DNA from 3 places in the Geobacillus sp. GHH01 genome. Region 2 is predicted to be linked to each of the others. Evidence: predicted binding sites of a transcription regulator. Region 2 holds the regulator's gene; each other region holds the start of a gene.

Region 1 (10,698 bases), 240 kb from region 2:
GGTAGCTACACTCATGTTTGGGAATTTCCCTTCCAGCGCTTTGTATATTTCATCAGCCGTCGGATGGGACATCGAGCTGATCAAATACTCCAATATCGCATGACGCTGCGGCGTGATGCGTATGCCAGTCTTTTTCAGCATGTCAAGCGCTTCCTTCAGTTGCTCGTTGTCAGACACCGTCATGCACCTCACTCTCTGTTCAAAGGTGAAAAAAATTATCACTTTATAATATTTATAATTAGTCTACAAAGAATACATGCCATTTGTCAATATAGATGCCATTAATATATGGGCTCAGACGCCATTTTAACAAAAAAAGGAGGCGGAAATTGTTTCCGCCTCTTATGTCATTCATTTGAGGAGGTTACTATGTATCATACGCAAAACGATGTACATTGTCTGGACGCTTACCTAGATGACGCTAGTCGGGCGACTTCCGCAAGCGCCTCATCGACATGCCCCTTCACTTTCACCCCGCGCCATTCTTGAACCAACGTTCCGTCGGGGGCGATAATGAATGTCGAGCGATCAATACCCATATATTCCTTGCCGAAATTTTTCTTTTTCTTCCATACCCCATACAGCTCGGCCACTTCATGCCGCTCATCAGAAAGAAGCAAAAATGGCAACTCATATTTTTCGATAAACGCCTCATGCCGCTTCATCGGGTCGGTGCTCACTCCTAAAATGACGGCGTTCAACTCGGCGAACTGCGCATGGCGATCGCGAAAGTCGCACGCTTCGGCTGTGCACCCCGGGGTCATGTCTTTTGGATAAAAGTAAAGCACCACATACCGGCCGCGAAAATCAGACAGCGAAACCATTTTCCCATTGCTTGCCGGCAAGGTGAAATCTGGAGCTGGCTGGCCAATGGCAATCGTCATGTCGTTCCCCCCGTCTTCTTCATTTTCTTTTAGCGTAGCGAAGACGAAGGGAAATTGCAACTCATATCAGCGATGATCCCAGTCAAACACGGTGCGCGTCACGATGACAGCGGGCATAATGTAGCCGAGCAGCGCTTCGGCAATGGCGATCCACCGCCCGACGCCGATCGGAGTGACATCACCGTATCCGACCGACAAAAGCGTCATACCGCTTAAATACAAGCTGTCTTCAAGCAGCGACAAACGATCTTTCGATGCGCTATTTGGGGATGGGGTAAACACGGCATGGCCGTTTACTTGCAAAATCATATAAATCATGGCAAAACCGAGCAACATCGTTAAATACCAGTGGACGAGAACCCATAAGCTATCGAGTGACATGCGATGCGTCGCTTGCACGCGCACTGTCCAAAGCGAGGTGATGCTGCCGAGCAGTACGGCGGCAACAATGCCAAGGAAGGCGTAATCCATCACGTTCCCCCCATTTTTGTCCGTCGTTCATATATACGCGGACAACCGGGCGATTATACCGCATGACCCTCCGAACCCTGCTTGAATCGGCAGCACTCCTGTATTCCACCGGATCGCCCGACCCATTTGACAAACCAGCGTCCCGTCAGACGAAGCCAATCGTTGCGCTTTACTGAGCAAAATAGCGCGCCAATACACCTTTTAACGTCGCAGCACTACGGTGGAACCATTTTTTCTCCTCCTCGTCAAGTTCAATTTCAATCACTTCGCGGATGCCATTTCGGTTGATCACAGCAGGCACACCGATGTAGACATCGCGTTCGCCGTATGGGCCGTCCAAGTAAGCGGAAACGGTCAAAATGGCATTTTCATGATGCAAAATGGCGCGCGTCACGCGGGCAAGCCCCATAGCAATCCCGTAGTACGTCGCTCCTTTTTTCTCAATAATTTGGTAGGCGGCATCGCGCACATTGACAAAAATGCGCTCGAGCTCTTTTTGCGCTTCTTCCCCTTTGGACTCGACCAGCTTGCGAATCGGCACGCCGCCGATATCAGCCTGGCTCCAGACCGGGAGTTCAGTGTCGCCATGTTCGCCGATCATATAGGCGTGCACGTTCGTCGGGGCGACGGCGAAATAGTCGCCCAACAAAAAGCGGAACCGCGCCGTGTCCAAAATCGTGCCCGATCCGATTACTCGCTCTTGCGGCAGGCCGCTGAATTTCCACGTCGCGTACGTTAAAATGTCGACCGGATTGGTGGCGACGAGAAACAGTCCTTGAAATCCGGATGCCATGACCGACTCAACGATCGAGCGGAAAATGGCAATGTTTTTGTCCACAAGATCAAGCCGCGTCTCGCCCGGTTTTTGGTTGGCGCCGGCGCAAATGACAACCAAATCGGCATCGCGGCAATCATCGTAATCGCCGTGCCAAATGTCAGCCGGCTTCGGCGCAAATACTTTCCCATGGTTTAAGTCCATCGCATCGCCCTCAGCCTTGTTTTCATTTGCATCGATGAGCACGATCTCATCGGCAATCCCTTGATTCATTAAGGCAAACGCATAACTGGCGCCGACAAACCCGGTGCCGACGACCGCTACCCGATTTCCTCTCCCGTTTTTCATAACTATTCACCTCTTCTTCCTTTTTGTGAATATATTCACATTTTATTTTACGCCATAACATGCTAACGATACAGACAAGGTTGTGTCGATTGCTTGACCATTGTTTGTCATTTTGATGGCAAATGAACAAAAACGGGCGGGGCGCCTAGCTCCCCGTCCCGCGATATCGCCTCACCCCGGCGTTCCAAAGCATGACCGAAACGGTGAAGCAAACCATGCCGACCACTGGGGTGAAAAAGGCATAACTGTACCATTCCTTTTTATCAAGAAAATAAGCAGCTGGATAAACGCCGACAAAGGCAAACGGCAGCACCCACGTTAAAATATAGCGGATGACGCGATGATAAATATCGATCGGGTAGCGGCCATAGCTGCTGATGTTGTACATCATGGGCATGATGGATGTGCGGGCGTCGGCAAAAAAACTGATCGTCGCCAATGAAATGAAAATGCCGGCATAAATCAATGCACCGCCAATGACAAACAAAATAAACACGAAGACATCATACCAATGAAATGAAAGAGACAAGCGGCTGCCGGCATACAGCATAATGATCAGCCCGGGCACAGCGCCAAGCAACGATTCGAGCTCCATCCGCTCCAAAACAATTTGAAACAGGCTGTTTAGCGGGCGCGTCAACACGCGATCCATTTCCCCCTGCACAATATATCGTTCATTAAAATCCCAAAGGTTAAAAAAGGCGCCAAATACGGCATACGGAACAAGAAAAAAACCGTAAATAAACAAAATCTCATCGCGCGACCAGCCGTGAAGCAGCGTCGTATGGCCGAACACGACAAGCAAGAACACTAAGTTCACCGCCTGCGCCATTAAGTCGGACAACCATTCAATGAGCAAATCAGTGCGGTATTGCAATTTTGTCTTCATGTACTGGGCCATATATTGAAAAAAAACAGATACGTAAAACAATGTCTACCCCCCTTGCACAACAAGCCGCTTTTTCGCCACCCGCCATAGCAGCGCGATCGGAAACAATAACAGCACGCACCACGCCGCCTGCGTGAACAATCCATCGCTTACAGCGGCGCCTTGGAAGCTTTCCGTAATGATCATGCTTGGAATATAGCTAATGGCTTGAAATGGCATATACGCCATGAGCTGCTGCGCCCAATCCGGGTAAAACGACAAAGGCAAAATAAGACCGGAAAATAGATCGATAATAAACCGTTTCGCCCTAAGCAACCCTTCATTTCGGAACGTAAAAAACGTCACAACCCCCGCAAGCAAGTTCAGCTCCGAAAAAATGATAAAGCTGAATAGAAGCGACAAGCCAAAAGCGAGCCACGTTTTGGCGTGTCCCGGAAACTGAAGCGGCAAAAAAAGCGATACGAAAAAAAGCCCAGGCAGCGATAAAAAGAAAAGGCGAAACAACCCTTCGCCAAGCCCTTGCACAGCTTTCATCCCTAAATAGCTGTACGGGCGGATCAGTTCAATCGCTACTTTTCCATCGCGGATTTCCATGGCGATTTCACGGTCAAGGTTGTTAAAATAAAACGCCCGCGCCAGCCAGGAAATGGCGACATACGTCGTCATTTGCCCAAGCGACATCCCTTGCATCGATGATTTGCCGCCATAAATAGCCGACCAAAGGAAGTAATACGCTGCGATGTTAATGGCGTAAATCAAAATGCCAGTGTAATAGTTTGTCCGGTAGGCGAGCATCATTAAAAAGCGGATGCGGACCATTTCGACATACTTACCCATGAACCGCACCTTCCTCATAAATATTGCGGATGATCTCCTCCGTCGGCACTTCGTGAATATGGATGTCGTTTAACGCACAACGGGCAGCGACGCGACTGACAACTTCCGGAACGCCTCCTGATGGGACGTGCGAGACCCAAACGTTTGGCTGTTCACCTTTTTTCCAAACAACATCCAACCCTTCAGTCAACTGCTGCAAAAAAGCGGCCGTCACCGCTTCGGCGAACGTAAAGGCGACCCGTTTTCCTTGCCCCCATCTTTCTTTCAGGCGCTCAAGCGACCCGTCGTAAATGATTTTCCCTTCATCGAGCATAATGACCCGCTCGCAAAGCGCTTCAATGTCTGACATGTCGTGCGTCGTCAGCAGGATCGTCGTGCCATACCGTTCATTCAATTGCTTTAAAAACTGGCGGATGTTGAGTTTGACAAGCACATCAAGGCCGATCGTCGGTTCATCCAAAAACAATAGCGGCGGGTTGTGAATGAGCGCGGCGGCAAGCTCACAGCGCATCCGCTGGCCAAGCGACAGCTTGCGCACCGGCTTATCAAGCAGCGGGCCGATCTCAAGCATGTCAATCACCTCGGCCATATGGCGGCGATATTGCTCGTCCGAGACGCAGTACACTTTTTTCAACAGCCGGAACGACTCTTGAACAGCGATGTCCCACCATAATTGCGAACGCTGGCCGAACACGACGCCGATCGTGCGCACGAATTTTTCCCGTTCTTTATGCGGATTCATCCCGTTGACGACAATGCGCCCAGACGTTGGCGTTAAAATGCCGGTCAACATTTTGATCGTCGTCGATTTGCCGGCGCCGTTTTCGCCGATATAGCCGACGATTTCCCCTTGCTTAACAGCAAACGAAATGTCATCAACCGCTCGAACGAGCGTATAACGGCGCGTCCATAAATCGCGAAACGCTCCGACAAGGCCGGAGCGGCTTTTGTGCACTTTAAATTCTTTGCGCAAATGTTCTACTTCAATCGCGTTCATCGTTCTCCTCCTGACCTCTCCTTGGCGTCAAATGAAAAAGGCAGCTTGCGCCCTTCTCCCTATGTTGCATTATACATGAATCGCCGCCATTTTCATCTTTTTTGTTTTCCAGTCTGTTGACGCCATTGCGTTAGGCGCCGCCGCCGATTTGGAAAGAACGGCAAAATGCTTTTGTCCTAAATCAATGCCCACTCACCGATCGACCGTCGGCAACAGTTGGATGTCAGTTCCGCCCATACGGAAACAAACGATTTCCTGTCGGATTTTTTCGAATCGGCACGTCAATGATGGGAGAAACCGATCCGTCTCCCGCTTTACACCTATAGCATTGAAGTTTGAGTCTTCTCGGTTTACTATATAAAGAGGCAGTCAGCGGAAACAGGAGGATCAAACAATGCAGTGGACCAAATCAGAACAATTATATGAAGAAGCGCTCCAGCACATTGTTGGTGGAGTGAACAGCCCGTCCCGCTCATACAAAGCGGTCGGCGGCGGTGCGCCAGTCGTGATGGAGCGGGCGCAAGGAGCCTACTTTTGGGATGTGGATGGAAACAAGTACATCGACTACTTGGCCGCCTACGGACCGATCATCGCCGGGCACGCCCATCCACACATCGCGGAAGCCATCCGCCGCGCCGCCGAGACCGGTGTGTTGTACGGCACGCCAACGCCGCATGAGATCACGTTTGCCAAAATGTTAAAAGAGGCGATCCCGTCGCTCGAGAAAGTGCGGTTTGTCAACTCGGGAACAGAGGCGGTGATGACCACGATCCGCGTCGCCCGCGCCTACACCGGACGAAGCAAAATCGTCAAATTCGAAGGCTGCTACCATGGCCATTCGGACCTTGTGCTCGTCGCCGCCGGCTCGGGGCCATCGACGTTGGGGACGCCGGACTCAGCCGGCGTGCCGCCGAGCATCGCCCAAGAAGTCATTACCGTGCCATACAACGATGTCGAATCGTTCCGCGAAGCGATGAACGTTTGGGGCGAGCAAGTCGCAGCGGTCCTCGTCGAGCCGATCGTCGGCAACTTCGGCATCGTCCTGCCAAAACCGGGCTTTTTAGAAGCGATCAATGAGATTGCCCACAAGGAAGGGGCGCTCGTCATTTACGACGAAGTGATCACCGCCTTCCGCTTTATGTACGGCGGAGCGCAAAACTTGCTCGGTGTGGAGCCCGACTTGACGGCGATGGGGAAAATCATCGGCGGAGGCTTGCCGATCGGGGCGTACGGTGGACGCCAAGACATTATGGAACAAGTCGCTCCGCTCGGACCAGCGTACCAGGCCGGGACGATGGCCGGCAACCCGGCGTCGATGCTCGCTGGCATCGCCTGCCTTGAAGTGTTGAAACAAGAGGGCGTCTATGAGCATCTCGACCGATTGGGAGCAATGCTGGAAGAAGGCATCCTCGCCCATGCCCGCCAATGCGGCCTGCCGGTGACCGTCAACCGCTTAAAAGGCGCGCTCACCGTCTTCTTCACTGACGAAAAAGTGGAAAACTACAAGCAAGCCCAGCGCAGCGACGGCGAGTTGTTTGCGAAATTTTTCAAGCTCATGCTCAAACAAGGGATCAATCTCGCGCCGTCGAAATACGAAGCATGGTTTATCACCCTCGCCCATACGGAAGACGACATCGCCTACACGATCGACGCGGTCGGCAAGGCGTTTCGGCAGCTATAAGCGCTTGCGCCTCTATCACCCTCGCTGAACAGCGCCCGCGTCAGGCAGGCGCTGTTTTGTTTTCACTGCATTTGTTGACAATTTTGTGAACAACGCAGGAGAACGGGAAAGGGTCATTGATTTCCATCTGCCTGCATGGTATGATAAGCACCAAATTCTGAAAATTAAGACTCGCATTTTTCATCCAGCAAGCAGTGGAGGAGGTGACCGGCGCCGAGGGGAGAACGCCCTCCCGACCGCGCCTAAGTATACATGGAGCAACGTACATATCGTTTGGCAAACGAAGCGAACCAGCGCGGCGCCCTGTTGTTGGCGGCCGTGGAAAAGCGGAACATCCCGACCAACGAACATGTCCAAGCTGTCCTTCAGGCGCTTGCCCAATGGAGCGCAAAAGGAAACGCTGCGATTCAGCTGGACATCCCGCGCAAACTATGGATGGAAAAACTCGCGAATACTGGGCAAAATCCGGAAATTGCAACAAACAGCTATTTCACCGTCGGTCATATACACATTGCGCCTTCCGCTGACGCTGAGCGGGTTCGGGCGCACCTTCGTCAATTGTGCAAACAGTTTGGCTTCATTCTTCTGTTCGAAACCATCCGGCCATCCGCAGATGAAAGCGCCTTGTTTTGGCAAATCGCCATGCTGCCAGGCGATGTATTTTCGTTATCAGACCGCTTGTTTCGACTGACGGCCGCTATGGAACGCGAGCCGCACGTCCGCGTTGCTTCGCTCGGCCACACTCATGTGATCTATCAAGCATATACACTGGCTGATTTGTTGCGCGAACCGGATGTATCCCATCCGTTTTTCGCCTCAGCCGCTTCGTTCGCCTATGCCAATGGGGCGGAGTCTTTCTTTTGCCATCAGCGGCTCGGTTCAGCCGGCATGCTTGTCCATTGCGGGGAAATGTCTGTTGGCGCTGTGGAAACGCTCATTTACGACCACGGTTACAGCCTGCTCGAGGCAGCCGGAGCTGCCTTTTGGCCCGACGCGGCCAAACGACACAGCTTGCCGTCTATCGGACAGCTGCCGGCATGTTTGGCCGCCAGCTTCGAACAAGAAGCCGTATGGGTCGCCGGAACAGCCGGAGCGCTTTGGAAAACGGATGATTCCTCCCGTGTATTCATCGCCTCTCGTCCGCAGGGCGGCCATGCTGAACCGCTCGCTCCCGGCCAGCCGCTGGCGCTCATCCGTTCCACAACGGGGCGAACCCAATGGCTGAATGGCGACCATTTCCTCCAAGAGATGGCAATCCGCCTCTCCAATCGGCGCGATGCACATGCTCCGATCGCCTTTTGATCCTTCACGCCCTGTCGATTTCGGCGGGGCGTTATATTTTTTCCTTGCGCACATAGGATGAAACTGTGTATAGTACTGAATGGTTCACCAAAACAAAAAGGAGAGTTTTGATCATAGATGAAACTCGGTGCCCGCATTTTCAAAACGGGGATCGCGGTGGCGCTCGCCTTGTTCTTAGCAACGCTCTTTCAGTTTCCATCGCCGTCATTCGCCGGCATTTCCGCTGTGTTCGCCATGCAGCCGACCATTTACCGCTCCTATTTATCGCTGATCGAGCAAGTGCAAGCGAATGTGATCGGCGCCTTGTTCGCCATTGCCGCTGTCCTTATCCTTGGACGCGATCCGTTGATCGTCGGTTTGACGCTGATGCTCGTCATCGCCCTTTGCCTAAAAATGCGCCTTGAATCATCGACGATTTCCGTAGCACTTGTCACCGTCATTGCCATTATGGAATATACAGACCGCCAGTTCATTGAATTTGCGGCCATTCGCTTTTTCACGATGATGCTCGGTATTTTCGCTGCCTTTGTCGTCAACTTGATTTTCTTGCCGCCAAAATACGAAAAAAAGGTATATGAAAAAATCAGCGAAGAAACAGAGGCCATTTTAAAATGGATCCGCCTGCATAAACAGCAGGCAGCCGACCATCACCATTTGAAGGAAGAAATTGAAGCACGACACGAAGAAATGACCAAACTCGAGCATCTATATTTTATGTACAAAGAAGAACGCACATATTTTCGACGCCAACGCTTCCAAAAATCTCGCAAACTCGTGTTGTACCGGCAAATGATAGCAGCGGCCGATCGGGCTTTATCTGTCTTAAAATGGCTGCACCGGCTCGAAAACGAGTTCAGCCGCTTGCCCGCCGAGCTTCGTCAAGCCGTCTGCCTGCACCTTGGCTGCTTGCTTGACTACCATGAACAACTGTTGCTGAAATTTATCCATAAGGCAAAGCCGCTCCCTCACAGCAGACGGGCCGAGGAAATTCATCATCAGCGCGAGCGGCTCACTTCCGCCTTTTATGCGGACGGCCAGCCGCCGGGCGATTATCGGTTGTTTTCTTTAATCGGAGCGATCATGGATTATGGGGATCGCCTTGAACATTTAGATAAACTGATTGACAGTTACCATCATTACCATTACGATGACACGCTGGAAAAAGAGCTGGAAAAGTCAGCAGGCGGCCGCTCGTAGCGGACCGCCTGCTTCAATTTTTCATCCGTGGGTCAAGCGCATCGCGCAGCCCGTCGCCCATTAAGTTAAAGCCAAGCACCGTCAGCATGATCGCCAATCCAGGGAAAATCATCGTCCACGGCGCCTGAGTCAAGAAATCTTTGGCGTCCGATAGCATTTTCCCCCACTCCGGATTGGGCGGCTGCGCCCCCAAGCCTAAAAAGCCAAGTGCGGCCGCTTCGATAATGGCCGTGGCGATCGCCAGTGTCCCTTGAACGATGATCGGCGCGAGGCTGTTGGGCAAAATATGATGGAATAAAATGCGCCAGTCGCTCATGCCGATCGCTTTCGCTGCCATAATGTATTCTTCTTGCTTAATGCTTAGCACGCGAGAACGGATGAGCCGCCCAAAGTTCGGTACATTAATGACCGCAATGGCGATGAGGGCGTTTTGCAAAGAAGGCCCGAGCACAGCAACGATGCCGATCGCCAATAAAATGCTCGGAAACGCCAGCATAATGTCAAACAAACGCGAAATCACCCCATCAATCCAGCGCCCATAGTAGCCGGCGATAATGCCAAGCAGCGAACCAACCACGACCGAGCCGAGCACGGAAAAAAATCCGACCCACAGGGAAATGCGGGCTCCATATATCACGCGGGAAAAAATGTCGCGGCCGAAATCATCGGTGCCGAACCAATGCTCCCCAGAAGGCGGCTGCAGCCGCTCGGCCAATTGCTGTTCCTTGTAATCATACGGCGCCAGCCACGGCGCCAAGAGGGCGACAATGATGAAAAATAAAACGATCCCAGCGCCGACCAAGGCGATTTTATTTTTTCGAAATCGCCGCCATGCTTCTTTCCATAAAGAAACGGATTCCGTCTCCCCCATTGCCGCTGGCGGTGTTGCCGGCGTGCGTGCTAGTTCAGCCATAGGCGCCCTCCCTCCTTCCATTTTTGCCTCCAAATCAACTGATCACTCCTGCTTGACCGTCACCATTCCTCATGCATGCGGGAAAAAGCAGAAAAACTGCCGACTTGCGAACAGGATTTTTCATGTCGCTATTTCTCATCTCTAATCGAGACCCCTGCTTTTAAACATAAGCGTTAGCAAGGCAGCCCAACCGTGGGACGCACGAGGATGGCTTGACTGACAACCTGCCGTAGGGCGGGTGTGCCCAACAATCCCCCGCCTCACCATCAGCTCTTCATGCGTGCCGCTTTCGACAAAAAAGCAGAAAAAACCTGCCAGCGATGCCGAACAGGCTTTTTTCATGCCGCTATTTACGTTTGGTACGCCTGAAACACTCCGTACCATTTGTCGATAAACTCGGGCGC
Region 2 (10,698 bases):
CCTTTTTCTTTTTAGGGGCGATTGCGCAACAGGGCGATCTGTCAGCGAGCCAAAAGGCTGCGCGGGATCGTCCTTTTTGTTTTTCCTTTTCTCCTATGCCTATTTTTCGTTTTGGAAGTGGCGGCAAGATGTTCGGATATGATACAATTTCAAAAGCAAGAGTGAAGATGATAAAAGGGGATAAGGTAGAACAAAATGAAAAAAATTGAAATTTTGGTGCATTCTCCGGAAGAAACGAAGTCGGTGGCCCGCCGGCTGGCGGAACATCTTGAGCCGGGAATGGTCATCGCATTAGAAGGTGATCTCGGGGCGGGAAAGACGACGTTTACGAAAGGTCTTGCTGAAGGGCTGGGCATTACGCAAACGGTCAATAGCCCGACGTTTACGATTATTAAGCAATATGATGGTCGGCTTCCGCTTTATCATATGGATGTATACCGACTTGAAGATGAATGGGAAGATCTTGGATTTGACGAATATTTTGCTGGCGATGGCGTCACGGTTGTTGAATGGGCGCATTTGATCGCCGGCCAGTTGCCTGAGGAACGGCTGACCGTTTTCTTGTTTCATCGTGGCGGCGATGAGCGGTTGCTTCACTTTGAGCCGTCGGGGGAGCGTTATGAACAGTTGTGCAAGGAGATTTTTCCGTCATGAAAGTATTGGGAATTGATACATCGAATATGCCGCTTGGCATTGCGTTGGTAGATGGTGATGTCGTGAAAGGGGAATTCATCACCAATGTGAAAAAAGACCATTCATCCCGGGCGATGCCAGCCATTGAGTTGTTGCTTCGACGATGTGACGTTGCTCCAAAAGATCTCGATTTAATCGTTGTAGCGAAAGGGCCGGGGTCGTATACCGGGGTGCGGATCGGCGTGACGATTGCGAAAACGCTTGCCTGGTCGCTCGGTATTCCGATCGCCGGAGTGTCGAGCCTTGAGGTGCTCGCCGCCAATGGCCGTTATTTTCCTGGGGTGATCGTTCCGCTGTTTGACGCACGGCGCGGACAAATTTACACCGGGCTTTATCGCTACGAAGGCGGTGCGCTCCGCTGCCTTGAGGAGGATCGGATTGTGGCGGCGGATGAGTGGGCGCGTCGGTTGAGCGAGCGGGAAGAGGATGTATTGTTCATTGGTGCGGATGCACCGCTATATCGTGATTTGTTTCGAAGTCATTTAGGCGAACGGGTTCACGTGGCTCCGTCGTCTTTGGCGTTGCCGCGTCCGAGCGAGTTGGTGATGCTAGGCAAACAAAAAGAGCGCGAGAACGCCCATGTGTTTGTGCCGAACTACCTCCGCCTTGCCGAGGCGGAGGCGAAATGGCTCGCGAAACAAAAAGGGGAACAGAACGATGGGGATCAATGTTCAATTTCGGCCAATGACCATTCATGACATTGATGAAGTCGTGCAAGTCGAGCGGGCATCGTTTACTTCGCCTTGGAGCCGTGAATCGTTTTACAACGAGCTCATGTACAACCGCTACGCCAAATATATCGTCATGGTGTACAACGGGCGGATCATCGGGTATGGTGGGATGTGGCTTGTCATCGATGAGGCGCATGTGACGAATGTAGCCGTGTTGCCGCAGTTTCGTGGGCAAAAGCTTGGTGAAGCGCTCATGCGGCGCTTGATGGACATGGCCAGGCAGCACGGGGCGGCGACGATGACGCTTGAGGTGCGCGTGTCCAATCATGTTGCCCAGTCGCTGTACCGAAAGCTAGGGTTTCGCAACGGAGGCATTCGCAAACGGTATTATCCGGATAACTTTGAAGACGCGTTAGTCATGTGGGTGAAGCTGAGATGAATGAGGACGTATATGTATTAGGCATTGAAACGAGCTGCGATGAAACGGCGGCAGCAGTCGTGAAAAACGGAAGAGAGGTTTTATCGAATGTAGTGGCGTCGCAAATGGAAAGCCATCGGCGGTTTGGCGGCGTCGTGCCGGAAATTGCTTCCCGCCATCATGTGGAGCAAATTACGCTCGTTATTGAAGAAGCGATGCAGCAGGCCGGCGTATCGTTTGCGGGCCTTGATGCGGTGGCGGTGACGGCCGGACCGGGGCTTGTCGGAGCGCTTCTTGTCGGGGTCAACGCGGCGAAAGCGTTAGCGTTTGCCCATGGATTGCCGCTTATTGGGGTGCATCATATCGCCGGTCATATTTACGCCAATCAATTAGTGGCTGAAATGAAGTTTCCGCTGTTGGCGCTCGTCGTTTCCGGTGGTCATACGGAACTCGTGTTCATGAAGGAGCATGGGAATTTTGCGGTGATCGGTGAAACGCGCGATGACGCTGCCGGTGAGGCGTATGACAAGGTGGCGCGGGCTTTAGGCCTTCCGTACCCAGGAGGACCGCACATCGACCGGCTGGCTCATGAGGGAGAGCCAGTGATTGATTTGCCGCGAGCGTGGCTTGAGGAAGGTTCGTATGATTTCAGCTTCAGCGGCTTAAAATCGGCGGTTCTCAATGCGCTCCACAACGCGAAGCAGCGCGGCGAGGAGATCGATCCGAGACAGATGGCCGCGAGCTTTCAGGCCAGCGTCGTCGATGTGCTGGTGACGAAAACGGTGCAGGCCGCCAAAGAATACCGCGTACGGCAAGTGCTGCTCGCCGGGGGGGTGGCGGCCAACCGCGGGCTGCGGGCTGCACTGCAGGATAAAATGAAAGAGCTCCCCGATGTGGAGCTTGTCATCCCGCCGTTATCGCTATGCACCGATAATGCTGCGATGATTGCCGTTGCGGGAACAGTGTTATATCAACAAGGAAAGCGGGCTGATTTGGCGCTCAACGCCAATCCAAGCTTGCCGCTTGTCTAGGCAGTTGGCTGAAACGCGAAAGACACCGAAGGGCGATCCGTTTGCGGCAGGCAAACGGATCGTCCTTTTTGTTTTCATGTGAAAAAAGTTTGTGTATATTTTTATCCACAAATCTGTGGACAATGTGGAAAAAGCGGTAAAACATGATCAACATAAGAAAAACAATACACAGCGATTTTTGTGCAAAAGGAAGATGTTTTTTGTGGATAATGTGGAAAAGTTGGTGAATAACTTATATTCCATGGTGGAAATTGTGGATTCTTTTGTGGATAATGTGACTAACTAAAGAACAACCCGCCGAAACTAGAGGCGGGTTGTCGGTTATAGTGAAGTATAAAGCTGTTCCCATTCGGCCAATAACGTTTCGACTCGCTGCTTCCGCTCGTCGTTTTCTTGCGTCAATCGTTGCATTGTCTCATAGTCGCCGTAAACGGATGGATCACAAAGTTTTTGCTCGATCTCAGCGATTTGTGCTTCAAGCGCTGCAATCTCGGCTTCGATTTCATCCAAGCGGCGTTGGCGCTGGCGCCGTCGTTTTTTTTCCTCTTTTTCTTGCTCGTATGTCGTTTTGGCAGAATCACTTGCCGTTTCTGTCGGGCGGACGTTCAGGAGCGCCAATTCGCGCATTTCTTCTTTTTTGGCGATGTAGTAATCATAGTCGCCTAAGTATTCCGTTAGGCCTCCGCTGGAAAGTTCAAACACCTTTGTTGCGATTCGGTTGATGAAATAGCGGTCGTGGGAAACGAACAAAATCGTTCCCGGGTAGTCGATGAGCGCTTGCTCGAGCACTTCTTTGCTGTCAAGGTCGAGATGGTTTGTCGGTTCGTCCAAAAGAAGGACATTTGCTTTTTGCAGCATCAGCTTGGCGAGCGAAAGGCGTGCTTTCTCCCCGCCGCTTAAAGCGGAGACCGGTTTTAAAACGTCATCGCCGGAAAACAGGAAGTTGCCGAGCACGGTGCGAATTTCTTTTTCCGTCTTTTCGGGGTAGGCGTCCCACAGCTCGTCAAGCACCCGTTTGTTCGATGACAAATCAGCTTGGTCTTGATCGTAATAGCCGATTTGGACGTTTGCGCCGTAGCGGAGCTCTCCTGTTTGGATAGGGAGTTTTCGGGCGATCGCCTTCAGCAATGTCGACTTGCCGATGCCGTTCGGCCCGACTAGGGCGACGCTTTCGCCGCGCGTGATGCGGAAGCTGATTTGGCGGATGATGGGTGCACCGTCGTCATAGCCAACGGCTATGTCTTCAGCGGTGAGCACTTCATAGCCGCTCGGTCGATCGATCGAGAACGAAAAGGAGGCTGATTTTTCATCGCCGACAGGCCGTTCGAGCCGTTCTATTTTTTCCAGTTGCTTTCGCCGGCTTTGCGCCCGTTTGGCCGTCGAGGCACGTGCGATGTTGCGCTGGATGAAGTCTTGGAGTCGGGCGATTTCTTCTTGCTGTTTCTCGTACCGTCTTAACTCTTGTTCGTATTGCTCGGCCCGCAACTCCAAATAGCGGCTGTAGTTGCCGGCATAGTGTTTGAGCGTGGCATTCGACAGTTCGTATACGTCGGTGACGATTTTGTCTAAAAAGTAGCGGTCGTGGGAAACAACCAGGACGGCACCGGGATAGGCTTGCAAGTACTGCTCCAGCCAGGCAAGCGTCTCAAGATCCAAATGGTTCGTCGGCTCGTCCAAAATCAATAAATCCGGCTTGGACAACAGCAATTTCCCAAGGGCAAGCCGCGTCCGCTGTCCGCCGCTTAACGACGAGACCGGCGTAGTTTTATAATCATATGAGGAAAACTGCAGCCCGTGCAAAACGGAGCGGATGTCGGCTTCGTATTGGTAGCCGCCTTGTTCTTTGTATTGTTCTTGCAGCTCGTCATACATTTTCAGCGTTTTTTCATAGCGAGCGGGATCGGCGAGTACGTCCGGGTCGCCGAGTTGCATGCTGAGTTCGGCGAGCTGTTTTTCGAGTCCTAGAAGCGGGGTGAATACCTCAAGCATTTCGTCCCAAATGGAACGCGGCGAGTCGAGCCCGCTGTTTTGCGCCAAATAGCCGATTTTGATATGGTTTGGTTTGATGATTTTGCCGCTGTCGAAAGAGAGTTCACCGGCGATGATTTTCAACAATGTCGATTTTCCCGCTCCGTTGCGGCCGACAAGGGCGATTCGGTCGCGGGACTGTATTTCTAGTTTTATATTCGATAAAATAAGGTCAGCGCCGAAATATTTCGTGAGCCCGTGCACTTGCAAAATGATCATGTCCGTCACCTCGCGAATAGTTTAACGCAAGTCGCGAAAACGGTCAAAGACGAATGATGAAAAATCGTGTATAGTGTATAAATGGAGGAGATTGTATTGTCATCGTTCACTCATTTCAATGAACAAGGGCGCGCGAAAATGGTTGATATTACGCACAAAGAAGATACTGTGCGAGTGGCTGTGGCGCAAACGAGCGTGACTGTCAGCCGGGAAATTTACGAAAAAATGACGAGCAATGCGATCGAGAAAGGGGATGTGCTCGCCGTCGCTCAAGTGGCGGGGGTGATGGCGGCGAAGAAGACAGCTGACCTTATTCCAATGTGTCACCCGCTTATGTTAAAGGGTGTGGACATTGCTTTTGCTTGGGAAAACGATGGAGAAGCGCATAAGCTCGTCATCACGGCAACGGTGAAAACGAAAGGGAGCACAGGAGTGGAAATGGAAGCGCTGACGGCCGCTTCGGTCTGTGCGTTGACAGTGTACGATATGTGCAAGGCGCTTGATAAAGGAATGGTCATCGGTCCGACGTATTTGGTCGAAAAAACGGGCGGGAAGTCTGGCCATTACCGACGGAAAACCGATTAGCTAGGGGATGAGATCATGAGCAACGAACAACCGAAAATTCCGCAGGCAACCGCCAAACGGCTGCCGCTTTACTATCGGTTTTTGAAAAACTTGCACGCTTCCGGCAAGCAACGCGTCTCCTCTGCCGAGTTGAGCGAGGCGGTGAAAGTCGATCCGGCGACGATCCGCCGTGATTTCTCCTATTTTGGCGCGCTTGGCAAAAAGGGATACGGGTATAATGTCAATTATTTGTTGTCGTTTTTCCGCCGGACGCTTGAAGAGGATGAGGTGACCGAAGTCGCCTTGTTTGGCGTCGGCAATTTAGGCACCGCCTTTTTAAACTATAATTTTTCGAAAAACAACAATACGAAAATCGTGATGGCGTTTGATGTCGATGAGCGGAAAGTAGGGACGACAGTCGGCGGGGTGCCGGTCTATCATCTCGATGAGTTGGAGGAGCGGCTTCACGAAAACATCCCGGTCGCCATTTTAACCGTGCCGGCCGCCGCGGCTCAAGCGCTGACCGACCGCCTTGTCGCGCAAGGAATTAAAGGCATTTTAAACTTTACTCCGGCGCGGTTGAACGTGCCGAACCATATTCGCGTCCATCATATCGATTTAGCCATTGAGCTGCAGTCGCTCGTCTATTTTTTGAAAAACTATCCATCGCCATCGTAAAAAGGAGAGAACAACACATGAAATATTTGTTGCTCGTTGCTGCAATTTTGTTGCTGTTTGGCACGAAAAAGCTGCCGGAGTTGGGGCGGTCGTTCGGCCAGTCGCTTCGCGAGTTTAAAGACGCCACAAAAGGGCTCGCTGATGACGAAGAAACGAAAACCGACCGATGACAAGGCAGGATGGAGAAACAATGAATGACAAAGAAATGTCGGTGTATGAGCATCTGGGTGAACTGCGAAAACGGCTCATCATCGTGCTCATCTTTTTTGCTGCGGCGCTTGTCGTTAGTTTCTTTTTTGTCGATGATGTCATTTTGTATTTGCAGCGAACGGCCGAGGCGAAGCATTTGACCATGAACGCCTTCCGCCTCACCGATCCGATTAAAGTGTATTTTCAGTTTGCCTTTGTCATCGCGGCTGTGCTGTCGGCTCCGGTGCTGTTGTATCAAATTTGGGCGTTTGTCAGCCCCGGTCTGTATGAAAAAGAGCGGAAAGTGACGTTAAGCTATATCCCGGCGTCGATCGTTCTTTTTTTAGCAGGCGTCAGCTTCGCTTATTTCGTCTTGTTTCCGTTTGTCGTTCGATTTATGAGCCAGCTGGCTGACCAACTAGGGGTTCAACAAATGATCGGCATTAATGAATATTTTCAGTTTTTGCTTCAGCTCGTGCTGCCGTTTGGCATCGTGTTTCAGCTGCCGATCGTCGTGTTGTTTTTCACCCGCTTAGGGCTTATTACGCCGCAGCTTCTTGTTCGCATCCGCAAGTATGCGTATTTGGCGCTGCTTATTTTAGCGGCGGTCATTACGCCGCCGGATGTGCTGTCGCAAGTGATCGTCATGATTCCGCTCACCATTTTGTATGAAGGAAGCATTTGGGTGGCGCGCATCGGCTATCGGAAAGCGCAGCGAGCAGCCGAGGAGGAAGGCAATGAGTGAGGCGGGACGAAAAACATTGAGAGGAAAGCGAGCAAGGCCGGGCCAAACGAAGGGGCCGTCTCAAAAGCCACAAGACAGGACTTTGAGGCCGGCCTCTTGTTTTTTGTTTCCATTTTCACGATATGATCGCCGTCATGAGACTGATGTTCTGGTCCCTTCCCGTCCGAATCACGGGAAGGGGTCAGCGTTTTGAGGCGAAAAGAAGGCGAAGGGCGGTGCCGAAATCAAAGGCAGCGAGCGCCGCTAAAGCGATGGTGGAGACGTTCCAAACCGTTTCATGAGCACTTTCGATGGCCAAATACGTAAACATTGAGCCTAAGACGAAATACGGAAGCGAAAACAGCTGAGGGTTTCGCATCATAGCCAAACCCTCCAAACGGCGAGCGGCAGCTCGGACTGGCGCATCATGTTCTCAATCTCGTCGGCCAACAGCGTCTGCATGGCGACGACGAACGTATTCATGGCGACATGGGCGAAAATCGGCACGAAAATGCGTCCGGTTTTCGCGTATAAAAACGCGAATACCATCCCCATGGATGTGTACAGAAGCAAATGTTCCGGCTCCATATGGACAAGGGCAAACAAGAGCGAACTGACAAGCGCAGCAAGCCAAAAGTTGTATTTTTCATAAAGCGAGCCGAAAATGATTTTGCGGAAGATAATCTCCTCCAAAATCGGGCCGATGACGGAGGTGACGACGATAAGCAGCGGCGTCAGGCGGATGATATCGATGATTTGCCTTGTATTTTCCGACCCTGGTTTGATGCCGAGCAACCGCCATTCGATGTTGGCGGCGATGCTTTGCGCCGTGAGCGCCAAAAAGACGCCCAAGACCGCCCACATCCACGAGGAACCAAGCGGCAGCCGCCGCATCATTCGTTCGTTGCGGTCACCGCGGAGCAGCCATAGGATAATGACAAAAGCGAGCAGGAAACTAATGATCGCCCAATACCCGGAAGCCAGTTTGGCGGCTTCGAGGCGGCTTTCCGTTCCTTGGCCGACGCCGAGGGCGCGAAGAAGCGGCACGCCGACAAAGGCGGACAGCTGCATGACGATATACGTGATGATGACGTACCAGTGGTTGCGTTTCAAACCCTCTACCCCTTTTATTTCAAATTATATCCGTATTGTAGCACATGTATGGCGAAAATAGTAAGAAAACTGCATCCTCGCATCCCACCTCACCGCCGTAAAAAAATTAACCGGAGCCGTTTATCAGTCCGAGGAATGTGAAATAATGAAAATGAGCTCCGCGCGGATGGGGAGTAGAGGCAAAACAACCGGCTCCTTTTGCTCTTTCTTCTTTAGGAGAGAAAAACAGTTATTTTTTTGCATTTCCTACTTGCAAAACGGAAAGAAGTTCATTAATATTATAAGTGTGTTAGCACTCGATAGTGATGAGTGCTAATAAGAACGGCGAAAACTATCGTTAAGGAGGTCGTTTCCCGTGTTGAAGCCATTAGGCGATCGCATTGTCATTGAAGTCGTGGAAACAGAAGAAAAAACGGCTAGCGGCATTGTGCTGCCGGATACGGCGAAAGAAAAACCGCAAGAAGGCCGCGTTGTCGCTGTCGGTGCAGGCCGCGTGCTCGATAACGGCCAACGCATCGCGCCGGAAGTCGAAGTTGGCGACCGCATTATCTTCTCGAAATATGCGGGCACAGAAGTGAAATACGACGGCAAAGAATACTTAATTTTGCGCGAAAGCGATATTTTGGCTGTCATCCGCTAATATATGCGTTCATCACATAAACATTCCGAAAACATACTGGGTACTTAATCGGATACTTAACTTGTGGCACGCAGTCCAACAATTTCATAAGGAGGTAACGGGGTATGGCAAAACAAATCAAGTTCAGCGAAGAAGCGCGCCGTGCGATGTTGCGCGGGGTGGACAAACTTGCAGACGCAGTGAAAGTCACATTAGGTCCGAAAGGCCGCAACGTCGTATTGGAGAAAAAATTCGGTTCGCCGCTCATCACGAATGACGGGGTAACAATCGCGAAAGAAATCGAACTCGAAGACCCGTTTGAAAACATGGGCGCGAAATTGGTCGCTGAAGTCGCCAGCAAAACGAACGACATCGCTGGGGACGGTACAACAACCGCTACGGTATTGGCTCAAGCGATGATCCGCGAAGGCTTGAAAAACGTGGCTGCTGGTGCCAATCCGATGGGCATCCGCCGCGGGATTGAAAAAGCGGTTGCGGTTGCTGTTGAAGAATTAAAAGCCATCTCCAAACCGATCAAAGGGAAAGAGTCGATCGCCCAAGTGGCTGCGATTTCGGCTGCTGATGAAGAAGTCGGTCAATTGATCGCTGAAGCGATGGAACGCGTCGGCAACGACGGCGTCATCACGCTCGAAGAATCGAAAGGCTTCACGACAGAACTCGACGTTGTCGAAGGGATGCAATTCGACCGCGGTTACGTTTCGCCGTACATGATTACGGATACGGAAAAAATGGAAGCCGTTCTCGAAAATCCGTACATCTTGATTACGGACAAAAAAGTATCGAGCATCCAAGAGCTGTTGCCTGTTCTTGAGCAAGTCGTGCAACAAGGCCGTCCGCTCTTGATCATTGCGGAAGATGTTGAAGGCGAAGCATTGGCGACGCTTGTTGTCAACAAACTGCGCGGCACGTTCAATGCGGTAGCTGTCAAAGCGCCTGGCTTCGGTGACCGCCGCAAAGCGATGCTCGAAGACATCGCGATTTTAACGGGCGGTGAAGTCATCTCCGAAGAGCTCGGCCGCGAACTGAAATCGACAACGATCGCTTCGCTCGGCCGTGCGTCGAAAGTTGTTGTTACGAAAGAAACGACGACGATCGTCGAAGGCGCTGGCGATTCGGAGCGCATCAAAGCGCGCATCAACCAAATCCGTGCGCAGCTTGAAGAAACGACGTCCGAATTCGACCGCGAAAAACTGCAAGAACGCTTGGCGAAATTGGCTGGCGGCGTAGCGGTCATCAAAGTTGGGGCGGCAACAGAAACAGAATTGAAAGAACGCAAACTGCGCATCGAAGACGCGCTCAACTCGACTCGTGCGGCTGTTGAAGAAGGCATTGTCGCCGGCGGTGGCACGGCTCTCATGAACATCTACAACAAAGTCGCTGCCATCGAAGCGGAAGGCGATGAAGCAACCGGCGTGAAAATCGTATTGCGCGCGATCGAAGAACCGGTTCGTCAAATCGCGCAAAACGCTGGTCTGGAAGGCTCGATCATCGTTGAGCGCCTGAAAAACGAAAAACCGGGCATCGGCTTCAATGCGGCAACAGGTGAATGGGTCGACATGATCGAAGCTGGTATCGTTGACCCGACGAAAGTCACTCGTTCGGCGCTGCAAAACGCTGCATCTGTCGCCGCAATGGTCTTGACGACAGAAGCGGTCGTTGCCGACAAACCGGAAGAAAACAAAGGCAACAACAACATGCCGGATATGGGCGGCATGATGTAATCTCGCCGC
Region 3 (10,698 bases), 460 kb from region 2:
TATTGACTTCCCTCTTTTTTCCTGTACACTTTTATATAGCGATACATTTTACGTAAGGTTGTGATCAGATGAACGAGATTGAATCTCGTGAATGGCAGAAGTGGCTTACATCGCTTGGGCGCGATCTTCGCCTTGAGAAGGGAACGTACTTGTTTCAAGAAGGGGAAAAAGCAGACGATATTTACTATATCCAATCGGGGAAAATCCAAATCAGCAAAATGGATATGGACGGACGGGAGCTCGCGCTGCGCATTTGCAGCGAGGGCGATTTGATCGGCGAGCTGACGCTGTTTTGCCCTGGCGCCCGCTACATGCTGACGGCGAAAGCGCTCGAAGACAGCGTCGTTTCCGCCATTCCGCGCGAAAGGCTCGAACAAGAGCTCGCCAACAATCCGACGCTGGCGATCGAGTTGATGAAGTGGATGAGCCTCCATTTCCGCAAAACGCAGACGAAATTCCGCGACCTCATTTTGCACGGCAAAAAAGGAGCGCTCTATTCAACGCTCATCCGTCTGTGCAACAGCTACGGCGTGATGAAGGAAGACGGCATTTTGATCGACGTGCCGCTGACGAACCAAGAGCTCGCCAACTTTTGCGGCACCTCCCGTGAAGTCGTCAACCGCATGCTCGGCGATTTGCGGAAAAAAGGCGTCATCTCCGTGGAAAAAGGAAAAATTTGCGTCCACAACTTGCAATATTTGCGCGACGAAATCGCCTGCGAAGGCTGCCCGCCCGAGCTGTGCCGCATTGACTGACGGGCGGGTGCGGCAAAAAAAGGAGCTGACCGAAAAGAGCGGTAATGTTCCTATTTAGGGCGACATGGAAAAACAGGCCACCACGAAAAACCCGGTAAAACCAAGGGTTTCAGAGGTGGTCTCTTTCACATACTTCGGTTAAATTTCACCAAAAAGGGGGCTTTTGAGTCAGCCCCTTTTGCTCTTTTCGGAGCAATCATTCACACCGCACCTTACTTCACCATATCCCGATCCATCCAACTCAGACGGCCATCGTCTCCAGTGAACTACCCACCACCTACGCTTCGCTGAGAGGTGGGGGCTTCAAGCGACTTGTGTGCGTTCGCCGAACGGTAAGCCACACACAAGAACCCTTTACGCTTCCCTTCGTTCGGAAGGTGTCCGTTCTAACCATATTCTATCCTATTCGTTGGCTAACGCCAACCGACATTCATCTCCCACCTACTCACTGAGTTACACCCTTCGCGTTCCTTGCGGTGGGAGACTTCTTTCGAAAAGATGTTAAAAAAGATAACAAAAAATGCGCAAATACAGACCTCTCGTTGCCCTGCAGGCAAATACGATGTTTACTGATGATGATTGTTAAGAAAAGAAAACAAGCCCACAAACAAAAAAATCCCCCCCAGCGTTTTATAAGTGCTTATATATTCTTTTAACATTTGCAAATATTCTTGAGAATCCACAGATCCCCCCATGGATCGAACCCAGGATGAAGCAGAACGACTCCCTAATTCGGGACTATTTAACATCAACCACAATCCGATGAGAGAAAGAACGAGTGAAACAAACTTCATTTTGTTTGGGCTTTTTAAAATATTCATTTTGCATCCTCCTTTTTATAACTATCCGTTATGCTTAAACGAAACACAAAAACAGAAGCAAGTTCCATCAGGAAACTTGCTTCAATATTACTATAAATAACAGAACACAGAACATTACTCATAGTAATAAAAACATACCCCTACAGGCTTAGCGGCATATCCATACCCTACTTTAGAATCCCATCCAATAAGTGGGTCGTACCAAACTTCAAAGTTATAAACTTTGTAATACGGTCTAGCTATTATGGTATAGGTTTTTCCTGCTGGAACTTGAATTTGATAAGTGTCTGTAACTTCATAAGATTTTGTTACGTTAAATCCCAACGCTGCCGAAACTGTTTCAGCGCTTATATTTGTGTTCGATGACCATGTGGCAGAAACCCCTTGTTTTATAGACATGGTAGCTGTTGATGGTCCTTTAAAAGTAGATTGTCTTATTATTTCTGTTCCACATGCTTCACTAGTAGTAATGTTTTTTAGATAATAACCCGTTCCTAATTGTGGAGTCACCACAGGACGATCCCCTGGAAGGGATGACTCTTGTGCTTGAGTGTATGCGATTGAAACCCCAACTAGTTTTTTCCCTTTTGGTCCAGGAACAGAAGTTTCTAATCTTTTAAGAAATTCTAGGTCTGTTATTTCAATCACCTTGTTCCCGCTTTGAGATACGATCACACTCGATTCTTTCGCTCTATCTAAAAACCCATTTACTGTCACATTCGTCTTGCTACTGAGTGAACATCCTGCATTTGAAGTCCCTTCTTCGGCAGAAGCGATGATACTGCCACCCAGCAACAGACCGAAAACTAACGAAAAAGAAAGGATTGATTTGACCCGAGTTCGACAGTTTTGAGGCCATTTTAGGCAAATGAAAATGGTCAAAATGCTGTAATATCAAGGATTTCACGATGCGGATCCTAGAAAAAAACGCTGAATTTCATAGGCACACGATTTGATAATTTAACCTTTTAAAATAGCCGAATATCGTTTATAATATAGGCATGTACATACGGAGAGTCACACGCAAAAACAAAGATGGAACGACTGTTGCGTATCTTCAGCTTGCTCACAACGAATGGGATCCGAAGGCCAAATATGCGAAAGCGAAGGTGATTTATTCGTTTGGGCGCGAAGACGAGGTGGATCGCGCTGTCTTGGAGCGTCTGGCCAAAAGCATTTCGCGATTCCTTTCTCCTGAGCAGGCTTGGGAAATCGAGACGTTGACAGGAGAAGTATCGGATGACTTTCAGTTTCAATCAAGCAAACGCCTTGGTGGCGCTTGGCTTTTGGATCAGCTCTGGAGACAACTGGGATTGGGAGAGATTCTCCACTCCTTGTTTGCCTCCCGACATCATCAGATTCCGTTGGAACGGCTCATTTTTGCCATGGTGGCGAATCGTGCCCTTCATCCGTCAAGCAAGTTGGCGATGGAGGAGTGGGTGGAGAAGGACGTGCATATCCCTCATCTTCCCCAAGTCGCCAGCCACCAGTTATACCGGGCGATGGATGAGCTGCTGGCTGTGCAGCCGGAATTGGAACGCCAAGTGTTCCATGCCGTGGCCGATTTATTGAACCTGGAAGTCGATTTGATTTACTTTGATACGACTTCGTCGTACTTCGAAGTGGATCCCTCTGAAACACCGGAAGGAGAATCGCTTCGAAAGCAGGGGTTTTCCAAAGATAAGCGTCCTGATTTGGTTCAAATCGTCATTGGGCTGGCTGTCACCCGGGAAGGAATCCCGATTCGCGCTTGGGTATGGCCTGGCAATACCATGGACATGACGGTCATCAAACAGGTGAAACAAGACTTGATTGGCTGGAAGCTTGGACGTGTGATCAGCGTCATGGACCGCGGCTTTTCCTCTGAAGAGAATTTGCGAATCTTGCAACAGGCCGGGGGACACTACATTGTCGGCGAAAAAATGCGATCCGGCAAAGCCGCCGTCGAAGAGGCCCTAAGCCGTCGCGGGCGCTACCAACAAGTTCGCGAGAACTTGCATATCAAAGAAATCATCGTGGGCGACGGAGAAGCGCGTCAGCGCTATGTTCTCGTGTACAATCCCAGCGAAGCCGAACGCCAACGCAAGGAACGGGAAACGCTGCTCGAATCGCTGAAAGAGGAGTTGGAGGGGCTTCGCCAACTCCCCAATGAAGCTCATCATAAGGCCACCTGCCGGTTGCGTTCCCATCCGTCCTACGGAAAATACTTGCGCCAGTTGAAGGATGGAACGCTTCGCATCGACAAGCAGGCGGTTCGTGAAGCGGAAAAGTATGACGGCAAATATCTCATCCGAACATCCGACGATACCTTGTCTGCGGAAGATGTCGCCATCGGGTATAAGCAGCTGGTGGATATCGAGCAGGCCTTTCGGACGTTGAAATCGACACTTGAGCTGCGTCCCATGTATCATCGCTTGGAAGACCGCATCCGGGCGCATGTGCTGCTCAGTTGGCTGGCTCTCTTGTTAGTTCGGATCGTAGAGATCCGGACTCATGAATCGTGGCCGAAAGTAAGGGATGAATGTGAGCGTCTTATGCTTGGACATTTTTCTTCCAAAAACGGCGACCTTTATCAACGAACCGAGCTGACGGCCAAACAAGCGCAACTCTTTACGGCTCTAGGGCTGGAGCCTCCTCCGAAGATCCTAGGCATCCATCCTCGCGCCTAGATACACGCCCGAAGTGTGCCCAAATGTCTCTCGTCCCTTTTGTATCAAGGGGCGAGAGGCATTTTGTTTGCCTAGTCACTGTCGAACTCGGGTTTGAGAAGATCTTTTATCATTATAACCTCTCTCCAATTACAAAAATGATGTCCTCCAAAAGCAACCAAGCAACGCGATCTGCCCACTATCTCTAAAGGGCTGGTGATTTAGCGCAAAATATGGCTGATTCCTGCTCTCTTTCAATTCGAAAAACGCGGCCGAATCGGCTTTCTTTTCTGATGAAATGCCATCGATTTGCAGGCCATTCTCGTTTTTCACCATCCTTCTAAGCGCGAAACATTTTGACGGCAACTATTCGCCCCCTTTTTTTAACCTTTATTTTACAATTAGATTATATTTCGCCTTTACTAAAATTATCAATAAAAATTTGAATTGTTTGTTTCTTTGTCGCATAAAGTAAGATTTTTAAGCTTTATCGAGTTGTTTTTTGGCTCATCACCAAATTTTGTGATTTAGTGACAAAAGAGAAAGCACTGACGAGATCCTGGCCATAATGTTAGCGGTGAAATCAACATTAAGGAAGTCTCGTAAGGGCTTTCGACACCACTAGGATTGCCAGAATATTGAAAACAATTGATTTCCCACTCATGTTGAGTGACTTCCACGCGAACCACTGGGAAGCCGAACACTTAGCGAATGTCTACTTGAAGTGAATCGACATGTTCTAATTTTTATTTATTTGAGAACGAGCATAGAAGAAGAGGTAGGCTTTTGAAACGACCCTTTGCAAAACCGTTACAAGGAATTCACGCCCATTTCACATCATGCTTGTGCAGTGAAAAAGCAATACCGCCTAACCAAAAGAAAACCCCAAACGGTCATGGATGCCTCCCGTTTGGGGTTCGCTCAAGAGTAGAGCACGATCATCGCGATGAAAAAGTACGCCGCGTTGGCGATTTCCAGCATGCCGAGTTTCATGATCGGCAGCGACTTGCCGTATAAGTAGACGGCGCGAATGACGCTCGGGGCGTAGGCCAAAACAGCGAACGGCTCGCCGATGGCGATGAGGCCGACGATCAACAAGGCGTGGTAGCCCCATGACAGCCATTTGTACCGTTCATTTTTCTTTTCCCGAATCATCGTCTTGACGTAAAACGTGCTGCCGATGAAAAAGAGGAAGGAAAACAGGGCGAGTTCAAACGCTTTGATCGTCAACGCCCCGCGTCCGGCGTAAAAGGCGGCGAGGCCGCCGATGCAAAACGCCGCGATGGCCGCTGCATCATTCCAAAAGGCGCGCTCATTCTTTTTCTTGCTGTAGTAGGTGTTTACTAGGAAAAACGGGATCATCGCCAATCCGAAGAGAACAAGGGTCGGCCGCTGCCAAAGGGAAACGGCCAGGGCCGGCGCGGCGATGGCGCCATAGCGAACGGCAGCGGGCACGTACGGCTCTTTCCGCTTCGTTTTCACCGCCATCAAGAGCGGATACGTCGCCAAATAGAGCGCAAGCCAGGCGACAAAGAGCGGCGCGTGAATCCACGAAAGCCCACCGGCGTACACCCCGAGCCAAAACGGGATGATGAGCATCGCCCAGGCGCCGTGTTGTTTTGGCATCACCCATTTGCTTTTGTTCGCCATCCGTCTCATCCTCCGCTTACCGGTGGAATAAAGGCGACCGTGTCGCCGGCATGAAGCGGCGACTCGTCGCGGGCGTACTCCTCATTGACCGCGGTCATGACGCGCCCGAGCGAGACGCCATAGCGCTCTTCCACTTCGTCTTTCAGTTTTTTCACCGTTTCCGGAACATTCGGCCACATCACTTCCCGCTCGCCGATTTGCTCGCCCAAATGGGCGAAAAACAATAGACGGATCATTCCTCTTTCACCTCCGGTTTTCCGGACGGATACGCCGTTGTTTCAAGCTGGTCGCCCACCCAGGCGCTTCCGTCCTCCCATTGCTCTTTTTTCCAAATCGGCACGATTTGTTTGATCCGCTCAATGGCATAGCGGTTCGCCTCATACGCTTCGGCGCGGTGCGGCGAGGAAACAGCGATGACGACGGCGATGTCGCCGATCTTAAGCCGCCCGATCCGGTGGGTGATGGCGGTTTTCGCCCCTGGCCATTTCTCCGCAATTTCCGCCCCGATTTGCGCGAGCATTTTCTCGGCCATCGACACATACGCCTCATATTGCAAAAAGAGCGTCCGCTTGCCGTTCGTCCATTCGCGCACCGTGCCGGCAAAGACAGCGACCGCCCCCGCTTCCGGACGCATCACTTTTTTCATCACATCCTCGACCGAAATCGGCCGGTCGGTAATGACAAACAACGGTTCTGTCATGTTCGCGTTCTCACCTCATTTATGAGCCATGGAATATATTCATCATCGTCCGCCAGCAAAAACACCGGGTGTGACAGCGGTTCGGGAAGCGGCTCCCAGGCGATGACGGCGCGGATGTCGGCGAGGTGCTGGAGCGACGCCCAATCTTTCGCGGAGCGCACAAGCACGACTTTCGGATGCCGCTCTTGTTTGTAGCCTTCAACCAACACGAGATCGAGCTGAAGCGGCGCATAAAGCGCCAACACGTCATCCAGCCGCCATAGCGGACGGCGGAGATGCAGCTGCAACAGCCCGCCACCTTCGACCGCTGTCGCCGACGCCCCCGCCCGCTCGTGGCGGACGGAATCGACGCCTTCGGGCCGTGCGGGTTCGCCGCCATGGCCGTGATGCTTCACCGTCCCGACGCGCCATCCTTCCCGGACCGCGGCCGCCACCCATTTTTCCATCAACGTCGTCTTGCCGCTATGTTTATAGCCGACGACTTGCCAGACGTTCATTCGCTTGATCCCTCATCGTCATTCAAAAGCCACACGTCGACCTCATCGCCGGCCGCAAACCCCCGCGTTCCGCCCGGCAGCACCATTAAGGCGTTCGCTGCCGCGAGCGAAGTGACGATGTTCGATTTGTCCATGCCGACCGGCTTCACGACAAGCCGCCCGTCGACCGCCTCCACCCGGCTGCGCACGAAGCGGGTGAACGGATTCGGCTTTGGAAACTCGGCGCCAAGGGTGGCTTTCGCTTTTTTCAAATACGGCTTGGCCGAAAACAGCCGCGTGCGCACGACCGGGCGGACAAACAGCTCATACCCGACGTAGCACGCCGACGGGTTGCCGGATAAGCCGAACAGCAGCTTGCCGTCCCGTTCCGCAACGGTCGTCACGCTTCCCGGGCGCATGGCGATTTTGTTAAACAACACGTTCGCTCCGAGCCGCTCGTAAATGGCGGGCAAATAATCGAAATCCCCGACCGAGACGCCGCCGGTCGTAATGAGCATGTCCACTTGATCGAGCGCCTCGCGCACCGCGGCGAAGCAGGCGTCCAGGTCATCGGCAAGCTGACCGAAATAAACCGGCTCGGCGCCGCTTTTGAACACCTGCGCCTCGATCATGTAAGCATTGCTGTTGCGGATTTTTCCCGGCACAAGCGGTTCAGAGACGTCGAGCAGTTCGCTGCCGGTCGCAAAAATGCCAATCCGGGGCTTTTTCGCCACCTTCACTTCGGCGTAGCCGAACGTCGCCAAGAGCGCCGCCACCCCGGGATTGATGCGCGTCCCTTTTTCGATAAGCAGCTGCCCTTTTTTCGCGTCTTCCCCTTGAAATGAAATGTTGTCGCCAGGGCGGAACGAGCGCTTAATCGACATATACGTTTTTCCATCCCGCTCGTACTGTTTGGCGAGCTCGAGCATGACGACGGCATCGCACCCGTCGGGAATTTGCGCTCCGGTCATCAGGCGCACCGCTTGAAACGGGCCGACCGGCTGCTTCGCCACTTGCCCGGCGCCAATCGTTTCGATCACTTCAAACTCGACCGGATGGTCAAGTCCCGCTCCTTCCGAATCCGCGGCGCGAATGGCAAATCCGTCATACGGCGAGCGGTCAAACGGCGGCACGTCATGATCGGCGAGCAAATCCTCGGCTAAATAGCGCCCGTACGACTGCCTTAGCGGCACGATCTCCTCTTCTCCTCTCCCAGCGTAACGCATCACCCGGGCGATGGCTTCCGCTACGGGAATGGGAGTTCGTCTTTCGACCAACGGTGTTCTCCCCTTTCTTTCCCTCATTCACTTCACTAAGCCCATTTTATCGTTTTATCACAATGATTTCCAATCTTGCAGCTGCTTAATGGTTTTGGCCAATTTTTCATCAACGACGCTGGCATCATCAATATGTTGCAAAATCATCTTTTTCTTCCTCCCAGCGGCTTGCCTTGGCCAGCAGCCACATGCTGACTCCTCCTCTTTTTTCGGCCGTTCACATCTTCTATGCAGCGCATTCACAATTTATATCGTCCGTTTTATTGTACAGGAAAGAAGGGAGCCACTGTTGTGATGTTCATCACATTTCCTTAGTTGTCCACTTTTTTCGTTTGTGTGAGATGTGTCACAACGTTGGCGTCCAAAACAAGGTATGCTGAAGCTGTAACGATTTGGTGATGGAGGGATCCGAAATGGAACAGCGGTTTACCGAACAATCGTTAATTGGCGATATTGTCACGGTCTTTCCGAAAGCAGCGGATTTGTTTAAAGCGCAGCGCATTGATTTTTGCTGCGGCGGGCAGCGCCCGTTAAAAGAGGCCATCGAAGAGCGCGGACTGGACGGCGAAGCGCTCCTTCGCGAGCTGAACACCCTTTACGCGGAGGCGCAAAACAAGCCGTCCGGAAACTGGAGTGAAGCTCCGCTAGCCGACTTGATCGAGCATATCATCAACACGCACCACCGCTATTTGAACGAGGAACTGCCGCAACTCAGCCCGTATGTCACGAAAGTGTTGCGCGTGCACGGCATGCACCATCCGCATCTTTCCCGCGTGCATAAACTGTTTCATGAGTTAAAAACAGAACTCGAGCAGCATCTCATTAAAGAGGAAACGGGAGCGTTCCCGCTCATTTTGCAATTTGCCGACAACCCGTCGCCGGAAAACCGGGAGGCGGTCGAACAGGCCGTTCGTGAACTCGTCCATGAGCATGACGCCGCTGGCGATCTCATCAAAGACATTCGCGACATCACCAACGACTTCACCCCGCCGGAAGACGCGTGCGGCATGTATCGCCTCGTCTACAACCGGCTGGCCGCGCTTGAAGACGATTTGTTTACCCACATCCATTTGGAAAACAACATCCTCTTCCCGCGCGTGTTGGCGGCGGTGAAGGTTTAAAGGAAGAAAGACGCCGATTCGCACTTCCGAAAACATAAACCAAAAACGGGATCGCTTCTTCTACGGAAAGAGCGCTCCCGTTTTTTTCACCCTCCAATATACGACATTTCAATTTTCGGCCGTTGTTTCGCCGTCTCCGCCGTCCGTTCTTCCGAATAGCGGTCCGTCCGCCGGTTCCAGATGGCCGTAATGAGCGCCTTCAGCTCTTCTTTCCCCGCGCCGGCGCGCAGTTTGTCTTTCAATGACACGCCATTGGCCGCAAACAGGCACGTATACAGCTTGCCATCGGCGGAAATGCGCGCTCGTGTGCAGCTTTGACAAAACGCTTCCGTCACCGAGGCGATAAAGCCGACTTCGACGTTCGTGCCGACGTAGCGGTAGCGGCTCGCCACCTCGCCGAAATACTCTTTCTCGACAGGCTCGAGCGGATGCATCGCGTTGATTTGCTCGTACATCTCTTTTTTCGTCACGACATGGGAGTAATCCCAGCCGTTCGTCGTGCCGACATCCATGAATTCAATAAAGCGGAGCGGGATGCCCAAGTCTTTAAAATAAGCCGCCATCGGCACGATTTGTGAATCGTTCCATCCTTTTTTGACCACCATGTTCACTTTGACGCCAAGCCCCGCCTCGCGCGCTGCTTCAATGCCTTTCAACACCGGAGCGACGCCGACGCCGATGCCGTTCATTTTGCGGAAAATGTCATCATCAAGCGCATCCAAGCTGACGTTAACGCGCTTCAACCCAGCCGCTTTCAGCCGTTTCGCCCATTTCACCAAATGGATGCCGTTCGTCGTAAGGGCAACGTCCCGCAAGCCGGGAATCATGGACAGCCGCTCAATGAGCGCATCGAGGTCGCGCCGAAGCAGCGGCTCGCCGCCAGTCAGGCGGATTTTTTCAACGCCAAGCTCGACGAAACATTCCGCTAAAAGCGCCATTTCCTCAACCGTCAACAGCTGGTCTTCCGCCAAAAAGCGAAAATTCGGCCCGAACACTTCAGCGGGCATGCAGTAGACGCAGCGAAAATTGCATTGGTCGATGACCGACAGCCGCAAATCACGAAGCGGGCGGGCGAGGCGGTCGGTGATCTTCATCCGGTCGCGCTCTTCCATGGCGCTCCCTCCTTTCCCTTTCATGGGCCGCGTGATATTCCAACGGCCTTCTCCTTATCGCTGCCAACGGCCTAGTTTCGCCGCACAAGACAATAAACTAAACGACAATCCAATCGTGACCGCCACCCATGCCCACGC

Evidence for each region. Region 2 encodes Rex, which represses fermentation and respiration genes when NADH is low (regulators of the CRP and FNR family bind a similar motif). Its sites were predicted from a motif close to TTGTGAAATATTTCACAA; they were not measured.
Region 1: GHH_RS02500 (L-lactate dehydrogenase) is a predicted target of Rex. The motif match lies at 2,502-2,519, and genes of this name have one in related genera.
Region 3: ric (iron-sulfur cluster repair di-iron protein) is a predicted target of Rex. The motif match lies at 8,662-8,679, and genes of this name have one in related genera.

Annotation. Positions count from the first base shown of each region.
Region 1 covers NC_020210.1:491,395-502,092, reverse strand. The annotation lists gene perR (peroxide-responsive transcriptional repressor PerR) at 1-183, opposite strand, end outside; gene bcp (thioredoxin-dependent thiol peroxidase) at 408-884, opposite strand; gene GHH_RS02505 (potassium channel family protein) at 951-1,355, opposite strand; gene GHH_RS02500 (L-lactate dehydrogenase) at 1,525-2,478, opposite strand; gene GHH_RS02495 (ABC transporter permease) at 2,624-3,409, opposite strand; gene GHH_RS02490 (ABC-2 family transporter protein) at 3,413-4,204, opposite strand; gene GHH_RS02485 (ATP-binding cassette domain-containing protein) at 4,197-5,201, opposite strand; gene GHH_RS02480 (glutamate-1-semialdehyde 2,1-aminomutase) at 5,596-6,882, shown strand; gene GHH_RS02475 (glutamate synthase) at 7,135-8,184, shown strand; gene GHH_RS02470 (aromatic acid exporter family protein) at 8,302-9,381, shown strand; gene nikC (nickel transporter permease) at 9,395-10,294, opposite strand; gene GHH_RS02460 (DUF402 domain-containing protein) at 10,645-10,698, opposite strand, start outside.
Region 2 covers NC_020210.1:249,237-259,934, forward strand. The annotation lists gene tsaE (tRNA (adenosine(37)-N6)-threonylcarbamoyltransferase complex ATPase subunit type 1 TsaE) at 196-654, shown strand; gene tsaB (tRNA (adenosine(37)-N6)-threonylcarbamoyltransferase complex dimerization subunit type 1 TsaB) at 651-1,391, shown strand; gene rimI (ribosomal protein S18-alanine N-acetyltransferase) at 1,351-1,803, shown strand; gene tsaD (tRNA (adenosine(37)-N6)-threonylcarbamoyltransferase complex transferase subunit TsaD) at 1,800-2,813, shown strand; gene GHH_RS01385 (ABC-F family ATP-binding cassette domain-containing protein) at 3,135-5,060, opposite strand; gene moaC (cyclic pyranopterin monophosphate synthase MoaC) at 5,157-5,645, shown strand; gene GHH_RS01395 (redox-sensing transcriptional repressor Rex) at 5,661-6,302, shown strand; gene tatA (twin-arginine translocase TatA/TatE family subunit) at 6,320-6,472, shown strand; gene tatC (twin-arginine translocase subunit TatC) at 6,493-7,236, shown strand; gene GHH_RS01410 (YdiK family protein) at 7,418-7,597, opposite strand; gene GHH_RS01415 (CPBP family intramembrane glutamic endopeptidase) at 7,594-8,328, opposite strand; gene groES (co-chaperone GroES) at 8,684-8,968, shown strand; gene groL (chaperonin GroEL) at 9,073-10,689, shown strand.
Region 3 covers NC_020210.1:704,750-715,447, reverse strand. The annotation lists gene GHH_RS03645 (Crp/Fnr family transcriptional regulator) at 69-755, shown strand; gene GHH_RS03640 (hypothetical protein) at 1,322-1,576, opposite strand; gene GHH_RS17895 (DUF6426 family protein) at 1,691-2,293, opposite strand; gene GHH_RS03635 (IS1634 family transposase) at 2,578-4,245, shown strand; gene GHH_RS03625 (YwiC-like family protein) at 5,146-5,874, opposite strand; gene moaD (molybdopterin converting factor subunit 1) at 5,880-6,110, opposite strand; gene GHH_RS03615 (molybdenum cofactor biosynthesis protein MoaE) at 6,107-6,574, opposite strand; gene mobB (molybdopterin-guanine dinucleotide biosynthesis protein B) at 6,571-7,071, opposite strand; gene glp (gephyrin-like molybdotransferase Glp) at 7,068-8,327, opposite strand; gene ric (iron-sulfur cluster repair di-iron protein) at 8,741-9,448, shown strand; gene moaA (GTP 3',8-cyclase MoaA) at 9,535-10,560, opposite strand; gene modB (molybdate ABC transporter permease subunit) at 10,615-10,698, opposite strand, start outside.